One region of the Paenibacillus sp. GCM10027628 genome, then DNA from elsewhere that is predicted to be linked to it. Evidence: riboswitches for the same ligand, from Rfam matches in the RefSeq annotation. Region 1 holds a riboswitch; the other holds the start of a gene.
What was found. A riboswitch is a leader RNA that binds a small molecule or an ion and turns the genes downstream of it on or off. The one in region 1 is predicted to bind cobalamin.
Positions count from the first base shown of each region.

Region 2: it holds a riboswitch for cobalamin, as region 1 does, so the genes downstream of both, ACFQZT_RS25205 (ABC transporter substrate-binding protein) here and nrdI (class Ib ribonucleoside-diphosphate reductase assembly flavoprotein NrdI) in region 1, are expected to answer to the same signal.

Region 1 covers NZ_JBHTHA010000001.1:261,318-268,993, forward strand. The annotation lists gene ACFQZT_RS01185 (AbrB/MazE/SpoVT family DNA-binding domain-containing protein) at 46-300, opposite strand; gene trmL (tRNA (uridine(34)/cytosine(34)/5-carboxymethylaminomethyluridine(34)-2'-O)-methyltransferase TrmL) at 482-946, opposite strand; gene ACFQZT_RS01195 (response regulator) at 1,090-1,803, shown strand; gene nrdF (class 1b ribonucleoside-diphosphate reductase subunit beta) at 2,067-3,053, opposite strand; gene nrdE (class 1b ribonucleoside-diphosphate reductase subunit alpha) at 3,076-5,160, opposite strand; gene nrdI (class Ib ribonucleoside-diphosphate reductase assembly flavoprotein NrdI) at 5,147-5,506, opposite strand; cobalamin riboswitch at 5,699-5,907, opposite strand; gene serC (3-phosphoserine/phosphohydroxythreonine transaminase) at 7,030-7,676, opposite strand, start outside.
Region 2 covers NZ_JBHTHA010000037.1:79,033-86,708, forward strand. The annotation lists gene cysK (cysteine synthase A) at 1-695, shown strand, start outside; gene ACFQZT_RS25180 (hypothetical protein) at 824-1,111, shown strand; gene ACFQZT_RS25185 (Lrp/AsnC family transcriptional regulator) at 1,302-1,793, shown strand; gene ACFQZT_RS25190 (aminotransferase class I/II-fold pyridoxal phosphate-dependent enzyme) at 1,808-3,013, shown strand; gene ACFQZT_RS25195 (aspartyl-phosphate phosphatase Spo0E family protein) at 3,081-3,347, shown strand; gene ACFQZT_RS25200 (hypothetical protein) at 3,390-3,926, shown strand; cobalamin riboswitch at 4,207-4,388, shown strand; gene ACFQZT_RS25205 (ABC transporter substrate-binding protein) at 4,536-5,555, shown strand; gene ACFQZT_RS25210 (FecCD family ABC transporter permease) at 5,556-6,593, shown strand; gene ACFQZT_RS25215 (ABC transporter ATP-binding protein) at 6,599-7,375, shown strand; gene cobT (nicotinate-nucleotide--dimethylbenzimidazole phosphoribosyltransferase) at 7,398-7,676, shown strand, end outside.

The DNA.
Region 1 (7,676 bases):
TTCTCTCCAGAGAAGCGATGCTTTTTCTTTTTTTAACCCTATTAATTAAACTTTTGCTTTCAGCATATTCATTTCAGTTAAACATGTAGAGCAGATATGACGCTCTTTGAACTCACTGACACCATCCATGTTCCCGCAAAAGACGCATTTCGGGCGGTATCTTTCAAGAATAATATGGTCGCCCTGTACAAGAATTTCTACAGGATCCCCTTCGTTCATTTGATATCGCTTCCTAAGCGATTTAGGCAGAACAATACGTCCCAATTGATCGACTTTACGAACGACACCTGCTGGTTTCATCATAGGACTTCACCTCTCTTCCGCTCCGTTTTCCATGCCTCTAGAACCAATCTAAATTGCTCTAAACACATTGATACCGTAGGTATTCGCCGTTCTCCGAGAAATTCCTTCTATTTTCAAAATGAAACTTTCTCTTTCTGACAAATCATGTCGGTTCGGTGGTCCTATGAATGAATGACGCCTAAGTAAGCCCGGTAAATCCCGTCTGCCTCAAGCCTTCATACAGCATGATGGCAACGGAGTTGGATAAATTTAACGATCTTACTGCGTCTGACATCGGCAGCCTCAGCAGTGTCTCCGGATGCTGGCTCAATAGCTCCTCAGGCAGCCCTTTCGTTTCTTTCCCGAAAACCAGAAAATCGCCGTCTTGAAAAGTAAAGTCCGTGTAGCACTTCTTTGCTTTCGTCGTTGCGAAGAAAAACCGATGCCCCGCATAGGTTTGAAGCACTTCATCGAAAGAATCGTGATACTCCAGCTTGACGGAATGCCAGTAGTCCAGTCCGGCGCGTTTCAGCGTTTTGTCATCCGTTTGAAAGCCAAGCGGTCTCACCAGATGTAAATAAGTGCCTGTTGCAGCGCAAGTGCGCGAAATATTGCCTGTATTGGCGGGAATCTCGGGTTCTACTAATACAATATGAAAAGCCATCGCTTTAATATTCACCTCACACATTATCCTATTATAAGACAACCTGGAATGCAATTTTACACTGGGTTAACTTTATCTTAATATGTCGATGATAGAGTCTTGACATAATAGACTTATCATTCGATAAAAGGAGCCAAACATCGATGAAAAAGAAAATTTTAGTCGTGGATGACGAACCTTCAATCTCCATGCTTATAGAATTTAACCTGAAGCTTGTAGGCTTCGAGGTGCAGTGTGTTTTTGATGGAGAGGCCGTTTTCGATGCGATCCAAACCTTCCGTCCCGACCTGATTGTTCTCGATTTAATGCTGCCTAAAATGGACGGATTTCAAGTTTGCCGCAAATTAAGAAACCAGAATAACCTGGTACCAATTATTATGCTCACGGCCATGCAGGATCTTACCGATAAAATCGCCGGACTCGATAACGGAGCCGATGATTACATGACGAAACCGTTTAGTCCGCAGGAACTCATTTCCCGTATCCAAGCGATTATGCGACGTATCCAAACGCTGCCGTCTACAACTGAGAATGCTCCGATTAACATTGGCCAAATCTCCATCAAAGCGGATCAACGCGAGGTGATGGTTGGCGGCGCGCCTATCGAGCTGACACCGAAGGAATTCGAGCTGCTGCTCTTCCTCTGCAAGCATCGCGGTAAAGTGCTAAGCCGCCAGCAACTGCTGCACGGCGTATGGGACTATCATTTCTTGGGCGATACGCGTATCGTCGATGTGCACATTTCTCACTTGCGCGACAAAATCGAGAACAATGCACGCAACCCCGAATATATTATGACCATCAGGAATGTTGGCTACAAGCTAACCGAACCTGCCGTCAAAGAATCTCTCGCTTAGAAGTTGTTTAAAAATTTCACTTTGATAACGAAGTTGTTCGAGATGATATTTCGGCATCGAATCTTGAACGAATCCGGGAAGTCCGGTACTCACGTAGCAAATCTCTACGCTCCGTTCCTCCTTCTCCGGTATTCGTCCAACCTTCTCGGTTCTGAAAGCGAAATTTTTAAACTCCCATTAGAATAAATTTCCGCTTACTCCTACATTTTCGATAAAAATGGGTGCCGCTAGGCACCCATTTTTGCATGGTATTTATGCTGTCATTAAAAAGTAAAGTCATCATCGGTCAGCGGCTCCACGTGAATCGTACGCACATAACCGTTGCCTTTTTTCGAGAAAAAGTCATGCTGCTTCGTCTTCGTGCTGAGTCCGTTGAGGACAATCGGGTTGATTTCCTCTTCCGGGAACATCGGTTCCAGACCCAGATTCATGAATGCTTTATTCGCATTGTAACGCAGGAATGCTTTGACATCCTCCGTCAAGCCGATGGAATCGTACAGGCTCTCGGTGTATTTCTCCTCATTTGCATGGAGCTCCTTAAGCATTGTGCATACCGTTTCGTATGCTTCGTCCTGCTCCTTCGCACTCAGCTCGCCATACACCTCTTGGGCCAATACGCCAACGTACAAGCCGTGAATGCTCTCGTCCCGCAAAATCAAGTCAATGATTTCGCCGCTGCTCGTCATTTTACCTTGTCCGGCCAAATAAAGCGGGTAGTAGAAGCCGCTATAGAACAAATAGCTTTCAAGCAGTACGGATGCCGCCATGGCGAGATACAACTCTTTGCGCGTAACGATATTGTCGTAGTAGCGGGAGATCGTGTTCGCCTTAAACTGCAAATATGGATTGCGTTCAACCCATAGGAAAATCTCATTGATTTCCTCCGTCGACGACAGCGTCGTGAAGATGCTGCTATACGACTTCGCATGGATTTGCTCCATCATCCCCATGAAACTGAGCACTGCTTTGCGCTGCAATCCGTCCACATGCTCCAAAATCTTCGGCATGCCGACGCCGCCTTGCATCGTATCGAGCAGCGTCAGCCCGCCTAGCACTTTCATATAGAGATCGCGTTCCGCGCCGTTCAGCGTCATCCAGGACATTTTATCGTCGGAAAGCGGGATTTCCTCATCCGTCCAGAACTGCATAATGTTTTGATTCCAAAACGTAATTGTAAAATCGTCGTCAGGCCGGTTCCAGTTGACGGCTCTTTTCGTCGCGCCCGCGCTTTCGATCGTGCTTGTGCTCATCTATGTTTGGTCTCCTTCCGAATTACACCGCGCAGCTGACGCACTCCTCGACGGAGAGTTGATTGGTTCGCGTGTAGTAGAGCGATTTAAGTCCCTTGTGTGCCGCATATAGGTAGTACCTTGCCAGCTGTCTTGTCGTTACGTCACTATTGACGTGCAGAATCGTTGAGATACCTTGATCCACGTGTGCTTGAATTTCTGCAATGAGATCGAGGATCTTGAACTGATCCATTTGGTACGCCGATTTATAGTAAAAGAAATTGTCACGCTGCATGAAAGGCATCGGGTAGTACGTAGTTGAGTTCGCATACGTCCGTGTTTCGATCGGCTCAACAATCGGCATAACGCTGGAAGTAGAGTTTTGAATGTAAGAAATACTCTGTGTAGGCGCAATCGCAAGACGGTACGCATGATACAAGCCGTGCTTTTGAACCTCTTCCTTCAGAGCAAGCCAGTCGCTTTGCGTTGGGATATGCATGCCTTCGAACAGCTCTTTCACCTTATCCGTAACCGGCTGATAATTCGTATTCAAATACTTATCGAAATACGCACCATTCGCATACTCCGAAAGCTCAAAGCCATCGAACGTCTGGCCCTTCGCTTTGGCAATTTCTTTGCTTTGTTCGATCGAATAATAGTTCATCGCCATGAAGAACGTGCGGGCAAAATCTTTGGCCTCATCGCTTTCATAAGCGATCTTATTTTTGGACAGATAACCATGCAAATTCATCACGCCTAGACCGACGGAATGCAGCTCACGGTTCGCTTTTGCCACGCCTGGCGCATTCGCTACAGTCGTCATGTCACTCACCGCTGTTAAGGCAATCATGCCCTCGTGCACCGTTTCGCGAAGCTTCTTGCGGTCCATTACATTCGCAATGTTCATCGATGCAAGGTTGCAGCTGATGTCACGGAGAATAAGATCCTCCTGACCGTAATCGTTGATTTCCGAAGTCTCCTGCAGCTGGAAAATCTCCGTGCACAGGTTGGACATTTTAATCGTTCCGATCTCTTTAAGCGCATGATCCTTGTTCGCATTCGATCGGTTCATCATATATGGATAGCCGGATTCCAGCTGAGTTGTCGCAATTTTGACCAGCATGTCGCGCGCGCTCATGACGACCTTTTTCTTCACACGCGGATTAGCCAGCAGTTCTTCATACATTTCATCTAAATCCATGTCGTCCATGTGCTTGCCGTAAGCTTGATACACCGTATATGGCGCAAAAACATGCAGCGGTTTGTTCTCTTCCGCCAACTTATAGAATTTATTAGGTACGATGAGACCGATCGACAGTGTCTTCAGGCGAGACTTCTCGTCGGCGTTGATCTTTTTGCTGTCCAGGAACTCCATAACGTCCCAGCCGAAAATGTTGTAGTACGCTGCTCCAGAGCCTTTACGCTGGCCCATTTGGTCCGCATAGGAGAAAGCATCCTCCATCAGCTTGAGCACCGGCATAATCCCTTTAGCCGCATGTTCGACGCCTTTGATCGTTTCTCCGCGACCGCGAAGCTTAGATAAATTGACCGCTACCCCGCCACCGATTTTGGAGAGCTGCATGCAAGTCGCAAGCACATAGTTGATCGAGTTAAGTGAATCGTCCATCTCCAGCAGGAAACAGGAAACCATTTCGCCTCGGCGGCTTTTGCCTGCGTTCAAGAACGTCGGCGTCGCCGGCTGAAGGCGTTGTTCCATCATAGATATAGCTAATGCACGTGCAGTATGTACATCACCGCGTCCCAAATACAACGCAACGATTGCAACCCGATCCGGGTAATGTTCCAGATACACCGACTTATCGTCGCTGCGCAGCGCATAGTCCGTATAAAATTTGGATGCCGCCATGTAAGAAGCAAATTCGAACGAAGACTCGTGCGCAACTCGATAGATCTCTTCAACTTCCGACTCTGTGTAGTTCTTATATACGTCCTCATAGTAGTTATGATCGATCATATAACGAACTTTGGAAGAGGTATCGGGAAAAGTGAGACTATTGCGATGAACTTCCTCCATAAATACTTGAACGGCTTCCTTATCTTTCTCCAGTTGGAAAAAACCGTCCGCTCCGCGTTGCATTAATAGGTTATTAAGCTCAATGTGCCGCAATTGCATTTACCCCCTGTACAAAGCGTTCTACGTCATTTTTGGTTCCGGATAGTTCGAATTTCGTTAACACTGGTACATCATATAAAGCTGAAATGGTATCCGCGCTCTTGGCGAAACCGTCTCCCCAGTTGCGATTGCCGCTGGCTGCTACACCGATCAAATTGGGGTGATTTTCTTCTAAGAAGGAAGCAACCTTCGGTGGAATTTGACCAAAACCGGTTGTATATGTCACAAGCACAAAAGGCTCGTCCATCTTCATCGCTTCCTCGATTTGAACCGCCGGCATTTGCAGTTTGGCGATAAATCTGCGAACATTTCCCGTCTTTGAATCGTAAGCAATCAGCATAGGGACTCGTCTCCTTTTACAACTCTATCTAAACGTTCATTCGTTGTGAAACTCTTATGTAAACATCTGTGACATACGCAAATAAAAATGACGCACTCGGACGGATAAGGGCCGAATACGCCACAGAAAGACATGCGAAAATAAACGCTTGTCGCGCAAGTGGGAATCAGACACCTTCCTATCTGCCGTAGGGGTGTGTCACAAGAAAAGGCAGGTCTCCTGGCTCGGATTTTTAGCTATATGCTCGCCTTCGCCGTCTATCATTTCGACAAAACCAGCGATTATTCGAACAAAAGCTTTTCCTTACAGTGGCGGGACCGCGCCGGCTTTGCACCGTACTTTCCCTATTAGGTCACCACGTTCCTTTGAAACGTGACAACACCTTTTCATAACGATATGTAGTTGATAGATTCAAATTTATATCAAGATATAGTGTTTGTCAATGAGGAAAAAGGTCTATTCCCACACCAAAAATACCAAAACCCAGCAAGGTCGCGGGCTGAAAGCACTTCACAAATTCGAAATTTTTTTTGGCTGAAAATTCGCTTTTGTCGAATGTTGCAAATGTACAGAACGGCAATAAGACATCGAGCAAAATCATGCTTGAAGTGCTGATTTTACACTTATACAAGCAAGAAAACAACCCAATTCTGATTCCAATTGCATCCAATTGTCCAAGTAAAAGTTCATGTCAGATTTTGCTTCATGGCAAAGTGTAAAGCACATGGTCTTCATGGGTGGTTTAAGGAAATCTTGAATAAAGATCAGGGATTGAGACCTGGGGAGAAAAACTGAGGGATTGCAGAACAGAGAGTAGGTGCAGTGCTGTGCTGTGGCTGAGTGCAGTGCGGAGGCTGGGACTAGAATAGACACTGAGAGCAGTTGATAGAGAACAGAAAGTGAGCAGCACACTGAGAGCAGTTGATAGAGTGCAGTAGTTAGTTTGCAGTATACAGAGAACAGTAGATAGAGGGCAGTAAATAGAGGGCAGTAAATAGAGGGCAGTAGTTAGGGGGCAGTAGTTAGGGGGCAGCTGTTAGGGGGCAGCTGTTAGGGGGCAGCTGTTAGGGGGCAGCTGTTAGGGGGCAGCAGTTAAGGGGCAGCAGTTAAGGGGCAGCAGTTAGGGGCAGCTGTTAGGGGGCAGCTGTTAGGGGGCAGCTGTTAGGGGGCAGCTGTTAGGGGGCAGCGAGTATATAGAGAACAAGGGTCGTTATTAGAGCACTGGTTTGACGCTATAATTTTGAAAGCGCAATAAAATAGGGCTCCAACGAACAAAAGTCTGTAATTAGAGCACCTTGTTCGTAATTTATGGTAAGTTGTTCTCTAATCGATCCAAAGCTGGAAATCCTCATACTTTTAGCGTCATTAGAGTCTTTATTTACGAACGAGGGTCGTTATTGAAGAAGTCAGTGTTCAGGGATTCATAAATGTTCGGTTCATATTGAGTTACCTAATTGATAATAAAAGCTATCCACGACCACCAGGTGGAGTCATGAATAGCTTAGGTTAAGAAGTTGATCCGATTATCCGTTGCGTTTTTGGAAATCGATCATGAAATCAGCAAGTGCTTTACAAGAAGCGTAAGGAACTGCGTTGTAGGTGGAAGCTCTCAAGCCGCCAACACTGCGGTGCCCTTTCAAACCAACGAAGCCGTTTTGCTCAGTTTCCTTGATAAATTTCTTCTCCAGCTCTTCATCAGCCAGACGGAATGTGATGTTCATGGTCGAACGGCTGCCTTTATCGACAGGGCCACGGTAGAAGCCACCGCTTTGGTCGATCGCGTTATAGATCAGGCTAGTTTTCTCGCGGTTATTTTTCTCCACAGCGGTAAGTCCGCCTTGCTCTTGAATCCATTTCAGCACCAGGTTCACCATATAAATGGAATACACAGGTGGCGTATTGTAGAGGGAGTTATTTTTGCTGTGAATTTCGTAGCGCAGCATCGTAGGGATCGTTTTGGGCAAATCTTGAAGCATGTCCTCTTTCACGATCACGACAGTCACACCGGAAGGACCGAGGTTCTTCTGCGCCCCTGCGTAGATCATGCCAAACTTCGATACGTCAACCGGGCGGCTCAAAATGTCACTGGACATATCCGCAATCAACGGAACGTTGCCTGTGTCCGGGTAGCTTTGGAACTGCGCGCCTTCGATCGTCTCGTTGGATGTCA
Region 2 (7,676 bases), on a different contig from region 1:
ATACGGGCATCGGACTTGCGATGAACGCCGCTGCCAAAGGCTACAAAGCGATTTTGGTCATGCCGGACAACATGACCAAGGAGCGGATCAATCTGCTCAAAGCCTACGGAGCAGAGGTGGTGCTCACGCCCGCGGCGCAGCGCATGCCCGGTGCGATCGCCAAAGCGGTAGAGCTGCGGGATCAGATTCCGGGCAGCTACATCCCGCAGCAGTTTGAAAATCCGGCGAACCCGGACATTCACCGGACGACGACGGCACTCGAGATCCTCGAGCAAATGGACGGGAGGCTCGATGCCTTTGTTGCTACCTCTGGCACCGGGGGAACGATCACGGGGACTGGCGAGGTGCTAAGGGAGAGGCTGCCGGGGATTCAGATTTACGTCGTGGAGCCCAAAGGCTCCCCTGTATTATCAGGCGGCAGCCCAGGCCCGCATAAGCTCGTGGGGACGAGTCCGGGCTTTATCCCGGCCAACTTAAACACGAGCGTGTATGACCAGATCGTTCAAGTCGCTGATGAAGATGCGATACAAACAACGAAAGATCTGGCAAGCAAGGAAGGTATATTAGTCGGACCGTCGGCAGGGGCCTCGGTATGGACTGGTCTGCAGATTGCCCGCAAGCTTGGAGCGGGGAAACGAGTGCTTTGTATCGCGCCGGATACGGGCGAGCGATATCTAAGCATGGATATCTTTTGAAAGAATTTGATGAAGCACCGTCCTCGCAGGAGGAGGGTGCTTTTTTGCAATAATTTAATTTGAATAAATATACGGTAACGAGTATAATTATAGATGTAAATGGTTTGAAGTTGAAAGGTGGTTATATTGTGAAATTAGCCTACGTGAATGAGATTCCGCAGAAAGATCAACTCGATGAGTTTATACGAGCATATACAAACGAATGCATAAATTCCGGGATCCCTTACTCCTCCGGTTTGAGCATTCAAAGCCCGCAATGCGTCATCTCGGTGTACGACGAAAACGTGTTGGTCGGCATCGGTTGCATGGAGGATTCCATGCATATCCATGTGCGTCCAACGTACCGGTATCGTGAAGTTGAGAATACGGTTCACAAACTGCTGCAAGCCGAATCGAAATTTTGCCCGGTAAAGTGAAGTAAATACCTCTAGTGCATGACGGCCATAAGGACGATCCTTATGGTCTTTTTGGATTTATTTGGGTGGATATTTTTGCTATATATAAATATTCTCCCTCTTAGTTACGCACACACATTGAATTCGGACAGCAGTTCATTGTAAGATTGTAAGATGACAGATTAACCATCAATGAAAGGTAGGTTTACCCATGGATACTTTGAAGCTTAAAATTCTCGAACTACTAAAAGAAGATGCCAGACGCAGCGCGGCACTGATCGCCACCATGTTAGGAACGGCGGAGGCCGAAGTGGCGCGAGCGATAAGCGAGATGGAAGCGGATAAGGTCATCGTCAAATACGCGACAGTGGTGAACTGGAGCAAAGTAGATGACGAAAAGGTTACCGCCCTGATTGAAGTGCAAATTACACCGGAACGCGGACGCGGGTTCGATGCGATTGCGGAACGGATTTATTTATATCCGGAAGTAAAATCGGTATATCTCATGTCCGGTGCATATGACTTGCTAGTGGAAGTTGAGGGCAGCTCGCTCAAAGAGGTTGCTTCTTTCGTCTCCAATAAGCTGTCGCCGGTTGATCGCGTGCTTTCTACGAAAACGAATTTTATTTTGAAAAAATATAAACAAGACGGCATTATTTTCGAGGATCAGGAAGATGATCATCGCATGCTCGTCTCGCCATAAGGAGGCGCCAGGCCATGATCAAAGACGAAACGACGATCCCGCAAGCAAAGAACAAGTCGATGTCGGACTACCTCGCCCCTTCGGTGCGCGAGATCAAGCCATCGGGCATTCGCAAATTTTTTGATTTGGTTAGCAATAGCAAGGAAGATATCATCTCTCTTGGCGTAGGGGAACCTGACTTTTCAACACCGTGGCATGTCCGGGAAGCAGCGGTATTTTCATTGGAGCGCGGTCGCACAAAGTACACGCCGAACTCAGGGATTCCTGAACTTCGCGAAGCAATCGCCGAATATTTACACACGTCCTTTAATGTGAAGTATGAGCCGTCGAACGAAGTGCTAGTCACTGTTGGTTCCAGTGAAGCGATTGATTTGGCATTGCGCGCTCTAATTTCTCCTGGAGATGAGATTTTGATTCCAGAGCCTTGTTATATTTCCTACTCGCCTATTACAAGCATTAGCGGAGGGAAAGCCGTCGGTATTGAAACATTTGCAAAGGATCAATTCAAAATTACTGCAGAGTCGTTACGTGCAGCGATAACGCCCCGCTCTAAGATTTTAATCCTATGCTATCCAAGTAACCCTACTGGCGGCATTATGACTTATGAGGACTGGCTTCCGATCGCCAGAGTGGTTGAAGAGAATGATTTGATCGTCATTTCTGATGAGATTTATGCAGAATTGACTTACGGACAAAAACATGTTAGCTTCGCGGCGATGCCAGGTATGAAAGACCGGACAATTCTTGTGAGCGGCTTCGCCAAGGCTTTTGCTATGACAGGTTGGCGTATCGGTTATGCATGCGGTCATCAGGAGCTGATCTCGGCCATGACTAAAATCCATCAATATACCGTAATGTGCGCACCTGTTATGGGTCAGGTTGCGGCTCACGAAGCGCTGAAGAACGGTCTGGAAGAAAAGGACCGAATGATAGAGTCCTACAATCAAAGACGTCGTCTGGTCGTCAAAGGATTTCGTGAAGCCGGACTCGAATGTCATGAGCCGCAAGGCGCTTTCTATGCGTTCCCAAGTATTGTCGCTACGGGCATGACATCCGAAGAATTTGCTCAGCGACTGCTATATGAAGCGAAGGTCGCGGCCGTACCTGGGGATGTGTTCGGATTAGGCGGAGAAGGTTTCTTACGCTGTTCCTATGCCTATAGTGTCTCGCAATTGAATGAAGCACTAGAACGAATCGGAAATTTTCTCAAAAAATTGTAAAAAAGAAGTAAAAATATATTTTCATTGGGCTCAAAAACTGGTATTCTGGAAGTAAGGAGGGATAAGCATGGCTTTTATGGAATATCAACTATCTACGTACCGCAAGCATTTGCATATTCGCGAAAATGATTCCGAACAGCGCTGGTTATTCAAGCATGCTAAGAAATCCAACTCCCTTACTTCCTTGGAAGAAGAAATTCATTCGCTAAGACGAATGCTGGAACAGATGGTTGTAGACGGAAGAGCAATGACCTCTGATTCTGTTGTTGAGCTTAGCACAGTACTTGATCATAAAATAAATGAATATATGAATAAAGGGAAGAAAAGTCGGTGAAAGCCGACTTTTCTCATGTCATACGGAGGGACAAAATCCAACATGAAAGCCTTGAAAGTTAAACTGTTGCTTATGACAATGATCGCGCTTATGGTTATGCTGGTCGGCTGTGGCGGTCTGAAGCCTGACGTTTCTATCTTTGTTATGGGGCCGAATGGATTTCCTTCCGAAATGGGGGCCAAGCTGGAAGCCGCACTTAAATCCAAAGTTGGAGAAACGCCGACGGTGAAGCTCGTTACTTCCCCTATTTTTTCGATGGAGAAAATGATTGTTGAGCTAGCTGCAGGAGAAAATGGAATTTTTGTCTTGCCGGAAGAACAATTTAACGCTTTAACGAAGCAGGCCGGTTTTGTATCATTAGATGATGCGATCAAACCCGAAGATTACCCGAATGGTGTTATCGCCATCGGAGAAGAAGGCAAGCCTGCAGAAAAGCATCTTTACGGAATTCCGCTGGCAGACAACAAATGGATGAAAGCGCAAGGATTTGACGGCAAAGGGCTCGTCGCGTTCATCCCGCAAAATGCCGAAAAAATTAACGAAGCGAAACAAGTGCTCAAAATCATCGCTGAAAAGTAGCAGCTTCTTACCTTGTACTATAGATGAATCTCATCTATAATCGACAAAGAGATTACTAGTTAGCCATAACATGCAGCCATAGGTGCTGGCAAGCTCATAATTAATAAATTAATGAGAGTTTAAAAAAGTCCGCTTTCAGAACCGAGAAGGTTGGACGAAATCCGGAGAAGGAGGAACGGAGCGTAGAGATTTTCTACGTGAGTACCGGACTTCCCGGTTTCGTTCAAGATTCGATGTCGAATAACCTTCGTGAAAAGCTTCGTTATCAAAGTGGACTTTTTAAACAACCGTTATAATGAGAGTTTGCAGCTTAATAGGGAAGCCGGTGTAAATCCGGCACGGTCCCGCCACTGTAATTCGGGAAATGTCCTCGACATGCCACTGTCCTGCTTTGTGCAGAATGGGAAGGCGAGGAAGATGATGCCCGTAAGTCAGGAGACCTGCCCATGGTGCCGCTCACGACATCCTTCGAGGAAAAGGATCGCGTTAAATCAGGAGGCGACTGTTTGTCGCCGCATACCGCGATTTATCGTCCCCTTTGTTCCTTAGGAATGAAGGGGATTTTTTGTTGGCGGATAGATTTAAACAAAGAGAGGGATCAACAGGATGATGACTAATAAAAGATGGAAACAAGCGCTTTTGCTAAGCACAGCGTTGGCAACAGCGGTAAGCCTTGCGGCTTGCGGAAAAAAAGAGGCACAGCCGGAGATTTCCGAACCGGCGAAGATAGGATCAGGAGGCACGAAAGCTCCTGCGGCGACATCTTCGCCTGCAGCAGCCGCCAAAAAGACGCAGTATCCGTTGAAACTTAAGGATGCGACAGGCAAAGAATTCACGTTTGAAAAAGCACCTGAACGTATCGTATCGGTCTCGCCTGCTGAAACAGAGGGGTTATTTGCACTAGGGTTGGATGATAAAATCGTGGGTGTTTCCGACTTCGACGATTATCCCGATGCGGCAAAATCCAAGCCGAAGATGGGCGGGATTACGAAGCCGAACCAAGAAGCGCTTATTGCTGCCAATGCTGGTGTGGTGTTTACGGGTGTTTCGATGAAAGCAGATACGGTGGAAAAGCTTCGTGCGATGAACCTTAATGTGTTCAAAGTGGAACCCAAGACACTGGATGATGCCATAGCGGATATCCAAACGTTTGGCCTGATCACCGATCATCAAGAACAAGCGGATAAGGTTATAGCCAAAATGAAAGCGGATCGTCAGAAGGTCGTTGATGCGGTGAAAGACGTGAAGCCTGAGCAGAAGAAAAAGGTGTACATCGAGTTCAGCCCCGGTTGGACCGTCGGCAGCGGCGAGTTTATGGATGAGCTGATCGGGCTTGCTGGAGGCGTTAATGTTGCCGGTGACACGAAAGGCTGGCAACAAATCAGCGAAGAGAAAATTATTGGGCAGAACCCAAACGTGATTCTTTATGCCCAAGGGTTTGTTGATGACAAGACGAAGAAACCATTGGATGAAATTATCCGCGGACGCAGCGGGTGGGATCAAATCGATGCTGTTAAAAACAAAAAAGTGATTGGTGTCGACCAAAACCTGCTCAGCCGCCCGGGTCCAAGAATGACCGATGGACTGCTGGAAATGGCGAAAGGCATTTATCCCGAACTGGTGAAATAAATGAAAAGAAAATTAATGCTGTGGGGAGGAGTAGGGGTCATACTCCTTCTTCTTTCTATTCTGATCAGCTTATCGCTTGGAACGGCGCGACTTCCGCTACTCCAGATCGCCGGCATTCTCGGTAAGCACCTCCCTGGGCTCAGAGGGTATGTCGATGCGAACTGGCCGCAATCTTCGGAGCAGATTATTTTGAAAGTACGACTTCCTCGCGTCTTACTGGGGGTTCTGGTAGGAGCTGCGCTCTCCGTTGCAGGAGCGGCGTTTCAAGGAGTACTACGCAACCCGCTTGCTGATCCATATACGCTGGGCGTATCATCGGGAGCTTCCGTGGGGGCCGCTTTCCTTATTTACTTTGGCCTGCAATATGCTTGGTTCGGCGGTTGGTCTATTCCCATTGTAGCGTTCGGAACCGGGCTGATCTCCTTATTGCTGGTTCTCAGACTGGCGCAGATCGATGGGAAACTGAAGATGGAGACGCTGATTTTATCCGGCGTGGTTATGCAGGCGTTCTTAGGAGCGATCGTCTCATTCATGGTGTCTATTTCCAATCAAGTTATCAATGAAATTGTATTTTGGTTAATGGGCAGTTTAGCCATGCGAGGCTGGTCCTATGCACTGACAATGTCTCCCTATTTGCTAGTCGGGTTTGCGGTGCTCATCAGCTATGCCAGACCGTTAAATTTATTAGCTCTTGGCGAGCGTCAGGCCGCTCATCTCGGCGTCCATGTGGAAAGAACGAAGCTCGTCGTGCTTATCGTAGCTACTTTTATTACGGCAGCGGCCGTGTCTGTAGCGGGAGTCATCGGCTTTGTGGGATTGATCGTACCGCATCTGGTAAGACTGCTGGTTGGTCCGGATTATCGTTTAATTTTGCCGCTTTCCGCGATCGGCGGAGGCATATATGTGCTTTGGGCCGATACGCTGGCCAGAACGCTGCTCAGTCCGACGGAAATTCCGCTTGGGGTGATCACCGCTTTCCTGGGTGCTCCATTTTTTGCTTACTTACTTCATAAGGATAAGAAAACGTTAAGAGGTTGATCAGAATGATTGAAGTTAAGCAGCTTTCCCGTAGTTTCAGAGGACAGCAGGTGCTGGAGAATATCAGCTTTGAGGTGGGACACGGGGAGTTCTTTGGGATAATTGGGCCTAACGGAAGCGGGAAGTCAACGCTGCTTCGTTTACTATCGGGTATCGATGCTGTTACTGAAGGGGAAGTTCGACTTGAGGGGCAGCTAGTCTCGTCGTACTCTCGCAAAGAGTTGGCGCGATGGTTGGCCGTCCTTCAGCAGGATGCGCTGCCGCCCGTCGGGTTTACGGTCAAAGAGGTTGTGGAGATGGGACGGTATCCGTTTCAAAACTGGCTTGGCGAAGATTCGGAAAATGCCGAATCACTGATCGCAAGCATCATCGATAAACTGGATTTGGAGCCTATGGTTAATCGAACCATCGAGCTGTTAAGCGGCGGTGAACGACAGAGAGTTGCTCTAGGCAAGGTCATGGCTCAACAGCCGCGTCTGCTAATGCTGGATGAGCCGACAACATTTCTCGATATCGGCTATCAGGTTCAGATGATGGATTACATTAAGGAGTGGCAGCGCGCGTCTCAATTGACCGTAGTCGCTGTCCTTCATGATTTAAATTTGGCAGCTCAGTATTGCAGCCGGCTGATGGTTGTTCATCAGGGCAAGCTTGCAGCGATGGGGACGCCTAAGGAAATCATTACCAGCGAGTTGATCGCAGAGGTGTACGGAACGGAACCGATTGTTTTGCAGCATCCGGTGGGTCATGCACCTCAGATTTTATTACAGCCGGGAAAATAGTCAATTGACGGGGGACAAGATCATGAGTCATTTGGAACAGATTGTTGAAAGCATTAAACCTATTCATCAAGAGTTCGCCGATCTGGCGAGTAAGCATTTGGATCAACTGACCAAACCTCCGGGAAGCTTGGGGAAATTGGAAGATATCGCACGCCAGGTTGCAGGGATTACGGGTGAAGTGATGCCGGAATTTGAGAAAAAGGCGGTCATCGTTATGGCTGGCGATCATGGCGTTTGCGAGGAGGGCGTCAGTGCATTTCCGGCAGAAGTTACACCGCAAATGGTGATGAATTTCTTGAAC